One region of the Streptomyces sp. NPDC001678 genome, then DNA from elsewhere that is predicted to be linked to it. Evidence: riboswitches for the same ligand, from Rfam matches in the RefSeq annotation. Region 1 holds a riboswitch; the other holds the start of a gene.
What was found. A riboswitch is a leader RNA that binds a small molecule or an ion and turns the genes downstream of it on or off. The one in region 1 is predicted to bind cobalamin.

Region 2: linked by a shared signal. The riboswitch ahead of ACFYZR_RS00325 (cobalamin biosynthesis protein) and the one ahead of ACFYZR_RS29720 (ribonucleoside-diphosphate reductase subunit alpha) in region 1 are both predicted to bind cobalamin.

The regions. Positions count from the first base shown of each region.
Region 1 is NZ_JBIAUP010000020.1:14,846-20,105, reverse strand. Features, by position in the region: gene ACFYZR_RS29720 (ribonucleoside-diphosphate reductase subunit alpha) at 1-1,839, opposite strand, end outside; cobalamin riboswitch at 1,997-2,141, opposite strand; gene mctP (monocarboxylate uptake permease MctP) at 2,305-3,936, opposite strand; gene ACFYZR_RS29710 (DUF3311 domain-containing protein) at 3,933-4,190, opposite strand; gene ACFYZR_RS29705 (carbonic anhydrase) at 4,697-5,260, shown strand, end outside.
Region 2 is NZ_JBIAUP010000001.1:56,803-62,062, forward strand. Features, by position in the region: gene ACFYZR_RS00315 (anion permease) at 103-1,362, shown strand; gene ACFYZR_RS00320 (hypothetical protein) at 1,389-1,619, shown strand; cobalamin riboswitch at 1,857-1,979, shown strand; gene ACFYZR_RS00325 (cobalamin biosynthesis protein) at 2,038-3,000, shown strand; gene ACFYZR_RS00330 (cobyric acid synthase) at 2,997-4,607, shown strand; gene ACFYZR_RS00335 (putative cobaltochelatase) at 4,607-5,260, shown strand, end outside.

The DNA of each region.
Region 1 (5,260 bases):
GAGCAGCAGCGAGTTGCGCATGCCGACCTGGCCGATGCGGGCGCGCAGCGCCTCCCAGCGGTCCTCCCACGCGGCGACGGCGTTGGGGTAGTGGTCCGGGTGGAGCACACCGCGGGCGGTGCGGGTCGCGGCCCAGGCCGGGTGGGGGCCGTGGCGCTCGGCGAGGTCCGCGGAGGCCTCGTACGCCGCGAGCATGATCCGCTCGGAGATCTTGGTGGACAGGGCCTTCGCCTCGGGGGAGTCGAAGGGCATGCGCAGGCGGAAGAAGACGTCCTGCAGACCCATCAGGCCCAGGCCCACCGGGCGCCAGCGGCTGTTGGAGCTGCCGGCCTGCTCGGTCGGGTAGAAGTTGATGTCCACGACGCGGTCGAGGAAGGTGACGGCCGTACGGACCGTACGGTCGAGCTTCTCCCAGTCCATCTCGCCGTCGGCGCCGAGGTGCTGCGCGAGGTTGACCGAGCCCAGGTTGCAGACCGCGGTCTCGCCGTCGTTGGTGACCTCGAGGATCTCGGTGCAGAGGTTCGAGGAGTGGACGACCGCGCCCTTCTCGGCCGTCTGGTTGGCCGTGCGGTTGGCGGCGTCCTTGAAGGTCATCCAGCCGTTGCCGGTCTGCGCGAGGGTGCGCATCATCCGGGCGTAGAGCACCCGCGCCGGGATGGTCTTGACGGCCTTGCCCGCGGCCTCGTAGGCGCGGTAGGCGGCGTCGAACTCGTCGCCGTAGAGGTCGACCAGGTCCGGGGTGTCGGCGGGGGAGAAGAGCGACCAGTCCGCGTCCGTCTCGACGCGGCGCATGAACTCGTCCGGGATCCAGTGCGCGATGTTGAGGTTGTGGGTGCGGCGGGCCTCCTCACCGGTGTTGTCGCGGAGCTCCAGGAACTCCTCGATGTCGGCGTGCCAGGTCTCCAGGTAGACACAGGCCGCGCCCTTGCGCCGGCCGCCCTGGTTGACGGCGGCGACGGAGGCGTCGAGGGTGCGCAGGAACGGCACGATGCCGTTGGAGTGACCGTTGGTGCCCCGGATCAGCGAGCCGCGCGAGCGGATGCGCGAGTACGACAGGCCGATGCCGCCCGCGTGCTTCGACAGGCGCGCCACCTGGTGGTAGCGGTCGTAGATGGAGTCCAGCTCGTCCAGCGGGGAGTCCAGCAGGTAGCAGGACGACATCTGCGGGTGGCGGGTGCCGGAGTTGAACAGCGTCGGGGAGGACGGCAGGTACGAGAGGGTGCTCGTCAGCCGGTACAGCTCCGCGACGTCCTCCAGGGCCCGCTCCGAGTGGTCCTCGGCGAGGCCGCAGGCGACGCGCAGCAGGAAGTGCTGCGGGGTCTCGATCACGTCGCGGTGGATCGGGTGGCGCAGCAGGTAGCGGCTGTGCAGGGTGCGCAGGCCGAAGTAGCCGAAGCGGTCGTCCGCGCCGTCCGTGAGGGCGGTCTCGACGAGGGCGTCCAGGCGTGCGGCGTGGGTGCGCACGAAGGCGGCCGTGTCGTCGGCGATGAGCCCCTCGCGGTGCCCGACCTCGACGGAGGCGGAGAAGGAGGTGGCGCCCTGGCCGGCCGCCTCGTCGGCGATGGCCAGGGTGAGCAGGCGCGCGGCGAGCTTGGAGTACTCCGGCTCCTCGGCGATGAGGCCGGCGGCGGCCTCGGTGGCGAGGGAGCGCAACTCGGCGTCGTCCGCGGCGGCGCTGCGGCCGCGCAGCGCGGCGGCGGCGACCTTGCCCGGGTCGGTGGCCGGAAGGTCGGCGGTGAGGTCGGTCAGGGTGCGCAGGAGCGCGGTCCCGGGGCCGCCGGTCGCTTCCGCATTCGCTGAGACCGGAGCTGAAACCGGATCTGCGGGCGCGATGGTCACTGAGGCTCTCCCTCGCTCGGCTGGGTGGGCCGGGCGGGAGAGCGAGGGGCGCGCACGCGCATGCCACTTGCACCAGGGCATGCCTCGTAGGCGTCCATCGACCCAACCCGCGGGGCCCGGACGAATTCAACGCCCATGGCCGAGCCGGGGCAGGCTCGGTGGTGGGCGCGCTGTCGGCAGGTCGTCGGACTTCAGGTGCGCTGGGTATATGCGCACACATACACCGTTGCGGGACAGTTCCGGATTTCCACCGGATTCCCCTGCGACGACAGCGGAGACGAGCATACATCTAGTGCCGGGTCTCGCACGCGCCCCCACATGTTGTGTCGTCGCGTCATGAAGCGGTCGCGGAATGTGCTAACGGGCGTCCCTGGCAGGGCAAGAGAAGAGGACCGCCACGCCCCCTGGACGGGGATGTGGCGGCCCTCCGGAGGACCCCTGGGAGATGGTTCCGGGGGCGGCGGGTCAGTGCCCGCCGGGGGCTCCTGCGGTGGCCGGCGGGAGGTCCGCGCGGACGCCCGGGTCACCGGCGTCGGCCGTGTAGTCCGAGGGCCGGGTCCGGTCCTCGCCGTCGGGCACCTTCAGCGCCTTGAGGGCGACGGTGGCGACGATGACGACGATCACGTTGAGAAGGAAGGCGGTGAGCCCGATATATCCCTTTTCTCCGATGAGGGGGATGAGGTTGGTGTTCCCGAAGTGATCCTGGGTGGCGCTCGGCGTGGCGTAGGCCCGCCAGGTCCCGTACGCCATGCCGGCCGCCCAGCCCGCGAGCAGCGCCCAGCGGTGGGGCCAGCGGGTGAAGAGCCCGCCGACGAGCGCGGGCACGGTCTGGAGGATCCAGATGCCGCCCAGCAGCTGGAAATTGATGGCGACCGTTTTGTCCATGGTGAGGACGAAAACGAGCGCGCCGACCTTGACCAGCAGGGAAGCGAGCTTGGACACCTTCGCCTCGTGTTCGGGGGAGGCGTCCGGTTTGAGGAAGTCCTTGTAGATGTTGCGGGTGAAGAGATTTGCGGCGGCGATCGACATGATGGCCGCCGGGACGAGCGCGCCGATGCCGATCGCGGCGAAGGCCACCCCGGTGAACCAGTCCGGGAACATGTCCTCGAAGAGCTGGGGGATCGCCAGCTGGCCGTTCTTCACCTTCACCCCGGCGGCGATGGCCATGAAGCCGAGCATCGCCAGCAGGCCCAGCATCAGGGAGTAGAGGGGAAGGATGGTGGTGTTCCGGCGGATGACATTGCGGCTCCTGCTGGAGAGGACCGCCGTCACCGAGTGCGGGTAGAGGAAGAGCGCCATCGCCGAGCCGAGCGCCAGCGTCGCGTACGCCCACTGCGTCTCCGCGCCCGGTATCAGCGAACCCCGGGGTTTCCCGGTCGCGGGATTCTCGGTCGCGAACGCTTCGCCGGCCTTGCTGAAGATGTGCTCGAAGCCGCCCAGTTTGATCGGTATGTAGATGATCGCCACGATGATCACGATGTAGATCAGCGCGTCCTTGACGAAGGCGATCAGCGCGGGGGCGCGCAGCCCGGAGGAGTAGGTGTACGCCGCGAGCACGCCGAAGGCGATGAGGAGCGGCAGGTCCTTGACGAACCAGTTGGCGTTCTCGCCGCCGCCGACGCCCATGACGTCGAGCACCGCCTGGATGCCGACCAGTTGCAGCGCGATGTACGGCATCGTGGCCAGGATCCCCGTCACCGCGAGGGCGAGGGAGAGGCCCCGGGAGCCGAACCGGCCCCGGACGAAGTCCGACGACGTCACATAGCCGTGCCGGTGCGCCACCGACCACAGGCGGGGCAGGAAGGTGAAGACCAGCGGGTAGGTGATGATCGTGTACGGCACGGCGAAGAAGCCGGCCGCGCCCGCCGCGTAGATCGCCGCCGGTACCGCCACGAACGTATAGGCGGTGTAGAGGTCCCCGCCCAGCAGGAACCAGGTGACCCAGGTGCCGAAGGACCGGCCGCCCAGGCCCCATTCGTCGAGGTTGTCGGCATTCTCGGCCTTTCGCCAACGGGCGGCGAGGAAGCCCATGACCGTGACGACGACGAAGAAGAAGAGGAAGACGGCGAGTGCCACGCCGTTCACACCGTCCTTCACCCTTTCTCACCTCCTGTGTGCCGCTCCCGCCGGGCCGTCTCCTCACGCCGACGCACGATGACGTAGGCGATGACGGTGAGGAGGGTGGACACCAGCACCCAGAGCATCTGGTACCAGTAGAAGAAGGGGATGCCGATGAGGGCCGGGGTGAGCCTGGCGTAGGAGTCCACCCAGAGCATCGCCACGAAGGGGATGGCGAGGCATACTCCCGCGACGATCAGCGGGACGGTCAAGACCGGGTTGCGTACGGTCAAGAGTGGTTTATGGCCGTCCTCGGCGGCTTGTGCGGCCGCGCGGCCGGGTGGATGCTCGGGTGGTTCCGACATGCGGTGACTCCGTCCCCTGTGCGATCACTTGCCGTAATGCGCTGGAAATCTAGGTGAGGGCGCCTCCGGGCGTCACCCCCTTTCCGGATATCGGAATGGCAACACCAGCTGGGGCGCGGGCGGAATCCCATCGTCCGGACGGTGGTTGGTGGCGGGCCGCGTACATGTGGCGTCAAGTCGCCTTGTGCGGGCCCGGGTTGTCCAGTATTTGACGAAACTTCAGTCTGTCATCGACGGGTAATGCGCAGGTAAAGTGTTTGTCGCGGCGGCCGGGCAGAATCGAGCCCCGGCAGCCGGTGCGCCCCGAAGCAGTGGCCCCGGCACGCCGCATCCGGACACCGGGTCCCCCGGTGTCCGTCGCTCTTGATCCGACCCGACCACACCGTGCCCGGCGCGTCCCCACACGCGTCACGGGCGCAGGAGGCAGGCCCATCATGAAGTCGCTCATAGCCCACGCCCGTTCCTTCGCGGCCCACGTCGCGGACTCCGAACGCGCCGAGAGCTTCCGTGCCCTCCAAGCCGGCCAGTCGCCGGAAGCGCTGTTCATCACCTGCTCCGACTCGCGCGTCGTCCCCTCGCTCATCACCGGCGCCCGCCCCGGGGAACTCTTCGAACTCCGCACCGCCGGCAACATCGTTCCCGAGTACGCCGACGGCCGCCCCATGGGCGAGACCGCCACCATCGAGTACGCGGTGCGCGTGCTCGGCGTCCGCGACATCGTCGTCTGCGGCCACTCCCACTGCGGCGCGATCAGCGCCCTCGTCCAGGGCGACGACCTCTCCGCCGCCCCCGCGGTCCGCGACTGGCTCGCGACCCAGGCGGCCGGTTCGTCCTTCGGCGCCGACCTCGCCGACCTCGCCGAAGCGGTCCAGCGCCACGCCGTGGCCCAGCTCGACCGGCTGCGCACCTACCCGTGCGTCCGCGAACGCATCGAGGAAGGGCTGCTCTCCCTCCACGCCTGGTACTACGAGGTCCACACGGGTGCGGTCCGTGCGCAC
Region 2 (5,260 bases), on a different contig from region 1:
CTCCGGGCGGTGTCATCGGGGGGCCCGAGCCAGTTCACCTTCCGTTCACCCGGAGTCCCTACGGTCGCCGCGTACTGACCATCGAACTGATTGCCTGGGTGAATGGAAAACATCACGCTTCTCATCGGGATCGTGATCGTCACGGCCTTGGTGTTCGACTTTACGAACGGCTTCCACGACACGGCCAACGCCATGGCCACCACCATCTCGACCGGAGCGCTCAAGCCCAAGACCGCAGTGGCCATGTCGGCCGTGCTCAACCTGGTCGGGGCGTTCCTGTCCGTCGAGGTCGCGAAGACGATCTCCGGAGGCATCATCGATGAGAGTGCCGGCATCAGACCAGAGGTGATCTTCGCCGGGCTGGTCGGCGCGATCGTCTGGAATCTCCTGACCTGGCTGGCGGGCCTGCCCTCCAGCTCCTCGCACGCCCTCTTCGGCGGTCTGATCGGCGCCACCGTCGCGTCCGTCGGCTTCGACGCGGTCAACGCCGACAAGGTCGTCATGAAGGTCCTCATCCCCGCGGTCGCCGCCCCGATCGTGGCGGGCATCGCCGCCTGGGCCGCCACCCGCCTGACGTTCCGCCTGACCAAGGGCCGCGACGAGCAGGAGACCGCGAAGGGCTACCGCGCCGGCCAGATCGCCTCGGCCGCCCTGGTCTCCCTCGCCCACGGCACCAACGACGCCCAGAAGACCATGGGTGTCATCACCCTGGCCCTGGTCACCGGCGGCGTCGTCGCCCCGCACTCCGACCCGCCGCTGTGGGTCGTCGTCTCCGCGGGCCTGGCCATCGCGCTCGGTACGTACCTGGGCGGCTGGCGCATCATCCAGACGCTCGGCAAGGGTCTCGCCGACATCAAGCCGGCGCAGGGCTTCGCCGCCCAGACCGGTGCCGCGACCGTGATCCTCGCCTCCTCGCACATCGGCTTCGCGCTCTCCACCACCCAGGTCTGCTCCGGCTCGATCATGGGCTCCGGCCTGGGCCGCAAGGGCGGCGTGGTGCGCTGGTCGACCGCTGGCCGCATGGTCGCCGCGTGGGGCCTGACCCTCCCGGCCGCGGGCCTCGTCGCCGCCGGCGCCGCGCTCCTGGCCGACCAGGGCGACTGGGGCATCGCCGCCGTCGCCGTCCTGGGCCTCGGGGTCTCCGGCGCCATCTGGGCGGCCTCGCGCCGCAAGCCGGTCACCCACGACAACGTCAACGACCCGGGCACGCCGCAGGGCCTCCCCGAGGAGCCCGTCGGTGTCGTCACGGCCGCCCTTCAGGCCGTGGCCCCGCCGCCCGCCGGCTCCCTGACCCCGGCCGCCGCCCAGGTCACCCCGGCACCCGCCACCCCGGCCGCCCCCGCCGCCGCGACGACCGGCTGACGCCGGGCAACGGAGGAAGAACCACCATGCACATCGACTGGGCAGCTCTCGGCCAGGTCTTCGGCGTGAGCCTCGTGGTCACCGTCGGCCTCGTGGGCGTCTTCACGCTCGGCATCCTCGGCACGTCCCGCAAGCCGGAGGCCGCGGGCGCCACTTCCGCGACCGGCTCGCCTCTTCTGACCCGCACCGGCGCGTACGCGTGCTTCGCGCTGTGCGCGGCGGCGGTGGGCTACGGGATCTATCTGATCGTCGCCTGACGGGCACACCGCGTGCGTTCGCGGAGGGGCGGGACCGGGTTCTCCGGTCCCGCCCCTCCGTCGTCTCCCGCCCGCCCCTCCGTCGTCGGCGCGCGCTGCCGGGCGTCCGGGCCGTGGGCGAGAGAGCGGCGCATATGTCTTGAGGTCGGCCCGACGGCGCCAGTAGGAGCGCAGGTCAGGGCGAGTTGACGCCCCTTCCCGCCCCATGGTGGACTTCCGGAGCCAAACGGCGACAGCAGAGGAAGCCGGTGCGAATCCGGCGCGGTCCCGCCACTGTCACCGGGGAGTGTCCCCCCAACCGATGGCCACGGCGCGAGCCGGAAGGCCGGGGGCGGCGCGGATCCGGGAGCCAGGAGACTCTGGTCGCCGGTCGACGTCGAGCCAGGGCGCGGACCCTGAGTGAGGACACCGCTTCGCCATGCCCGGCAGCGATCGCTTTTCCTTCGCGTACGGCGCCGCCCTGGGCTTCGCCTGCGACCAGCTCCTCGGCGACCCCCGCCGCGGTCACCCCGTGGCCGCGTTCGGGCGGGCCGCGCAGGCCGTCGAGCGGCGGCTGTGGCGCGACCACCGGGGCTACGGCACCCTCCACACCTTGGTCTGCGCCGGTGGCGCGGTCGCCGGGGCCGGGCTGCTGGCCCGTGCCGCGCGACGTCACCGCGCGGCCGACATCGCGCTGACCGCCGCCGTCACGTGGTCCGTCCTGGGCGGCACGTCCCTGGGCCGGGAGGCCCGGGCCATCGGCGGGGCGCTGGCCGCCGGGGACCTGGAGGTCGCCCGGGAGCGGCTGCCGCACCTGTGCGGCCGCGACCCGCAGGCGCTGGACGCGCAGCAGATCGCCCGGGCCGTGGTGGAGTCCGTCGCCGAGAACACCTCCGACGCCGTCGTGGGCGCCCTCGTCTGGGGCGCCCTGGGGGGCGTGCCCGGGCTCGTGGGCTTCCGGGCGGTCAACACCCTCGACGCCATGGTGGGTCACAAGTCGCCCAGGCTCCGGCGGTTCGGCTGGGCGTCGGCCCGGCTCGACGACGTCGTCGGCTGGCCGGGCGCCCGGCTGACCGCCGCGCTCACGGTCCTCGCCGGGCCCGATCCGCGCGGCGCCCTGCGCGTGGCCCGGCGCGACGCCTCCCGCCACCCCAGCCCCAACGCCGGGCCGGTCGAGGCCGCCTTCGCCGGGGCCCTGGGCGTCCGCCTGGGCGGCACCCTCGCCTACGCCGGGCGCGTCGAGCACCGCCCCGTACTGGGCGGGGAGAACCGTCCCGTGCGGACGGCCGACATCGAGCGCGCGGTCCGGCTCTCGCGCCGGGTGTCGCTGCTGGCCCTGGGGACGGCGGTTGCGGTTCGTACGGTGGGCAGCCTGTTCAGGAAGGCGGGGAGGAATCGGTGACAGTCTCGGTGACAGCCGACAGGAGCGGGCGTACGGGCCCGCCGGGCGGGGGCCTGCTGGTGGCCGGGACCACCTCGGACGCGGGCAAGAGCGTGGTCACGGCCGGGATCTGCCGCTGGCTGGTCCGCAAGGGCGTCAAGGTCGCGCCGTTCAAGGCGCAGAACATGTCCCTCAACTCCTTCGTGACGCGCGACGGCGCGGAGATAGGGCGCGCGCAGGCCATGCAGGCCGCCGCCGCCCGCGTCGAGCCGAGCGCCCTCATGAACCCGGTGCTGCTCAAGCCCGGCAGCGACCGCAGCAGCCAGGTCGTCCTCATGGGCAAGCCGGTGGGCGAGCTCAGCGCCCGCGGCTACCACGCGGGCCGCCAGGAGCAGCTGTTCGGCACGGTGACGGAGTGCCTGGCCGAGCTGCGGCGCACCCACGACGCCGTGATCTGCGAGGGGGCCGGCAGCCCAGCCGAGATCAACCTGCGCCGCTCCGACATCGTCAACATGGGCATCGCCCGGGCCGCGCGCCTGCCCGTGGTCGTGGTCGGCGACATCGACCGGGGCGGTGTCTTCGCCTCCTTCTTCGGTACGACAGCGCTGCTCTCCCCCGAGGACCAGGAGCTGATAGCGGGTTACGTGGTCAACAAGTTCCGGGGCGACGTGAGTCTGCTGGAGCCGGGGCTGGAGATGCTGCGCGACCTGACGGGCCGGCGGACGTTCGGCGTGCTGCCGTTCGCCCACGGCCTGGGCATCGACGAGGAGGACGGCCTGCGCGTGTCCCTGCGCGGCGCGGTCCGCGAGTCCGTGGTCGCCCCGCCGCACGGCGCGGACGTCCTGCGGGTCGCCGTGTGCGCGGTGCCGCTGATGTCGAACTTCACGGACGTCGACGCGCTGGCGGCCGAACCGGGCGTCGTCGTGCGGTTCGTGGACCGCCCCGAGGAGCTCGCCGACGCCGACCTGGTCGTCGTACCGGGCACGCGCGGCACGGTACGGGCGCTCGCGTGGCTGCGCGAACGCGGGCTCGCCGACGCGCTCGTACGGCGGGCGGCGGAGGGCCGCCCGGTGCTGGGCATCTGCGGCGGCTTCCAGCTGCTGGGCGAGCGGATCGACGACGAGGTCGAGTCGAAGGCCGGCACGGTCGAGGGCCTGGGCCTGCTGCCGGTGCGCGTGCGGTTCGCGGTCGGGAAGACCCTGGCCCGCCCGGTCGGCGAGGCCCTGGGCGAGCACGTCGAGGGGTACGAGATCCACCACGGCGTCGCCGAGGTGCTGGGCGGGGCCGAGGCGTTCATCTCTGATGACAAAGGACACAGCCTGGACGGCTGCCGGGTGGGCGCGGTGTGGGGCACGCACTGGCACGGCTCGCTGGAGAGCGACGGCTTCCGCCGGGCGTTCCTGCGCGAGGTCGCGAAGGCGGCCGGACGGGCGTTCGTCCCCGCCCCCGACACGTCGTTCGCCGCGCTGCGGGAGGAACAGCTCGACCGGCTCGGCGATCTGATCGAGGAGCACGCGGACACGGACGCGCTGCTGCGCCTGATCGAGGACGGGGTGCCGGGCGGACTGCCGTTCATACCGCCCGGGGCGCCGCCACTGATTCGTTCCCCCCAGGGAGGCAACCGCTGATGTCCTCGTCCACCTACCCCTTCACCGCGATCGTCGGCATGGCCGACATGCGGCTGGGCCTCCTGCTCAACGCGATCTCGCCGTCGATCGGCGGTGTCCTCGTGCGCGGCGAGAAGGGCACCGCGAAGACCACCACCGTCCGGGCCCTGGCCGCGCTGCTGCCCGAGGTCGTGACCGTCGCGGGCTGCCGGTTCTCCTGCGACCCGGCGGCCCCGGACCCCCACTGCCCCGACGGGCCGCACGGCGGCGGCGACGGTGTCGATGACAGCGCCGTCCGCCCCGCCCGGATGGTCGAACTGCCCGTCGGCGCCTCCGAGGACCGCCTCGTCGGCTCGCTCGACATCGAGCGGGCGCTGGGCGAGGGCGTCAAGGCGTTCGAGCCCGGCCTGCTGGCCGCGGCGCACCGGGGCGTGCTCTACGTCGACGAGGTCAACCTGCTGGGCGACCACCTCGTGGACAGCCTGCTGGACGCGGCGGCGACCGGCGTCTCCTCCGTCGAGCGCGAGGGCGTCTCCGTACGCCACGCCTCCCGCTTCCTCCTCGTGGGCACCATGAACCCCGAGGAGGGCGAGCTGCGCCCGCAGCTCCTCGACCGCTTCGGGCTGACCGTCGAGGTCGCCGCCTCCCGCGAGACCGAGGAGCGCGTCGAGGTC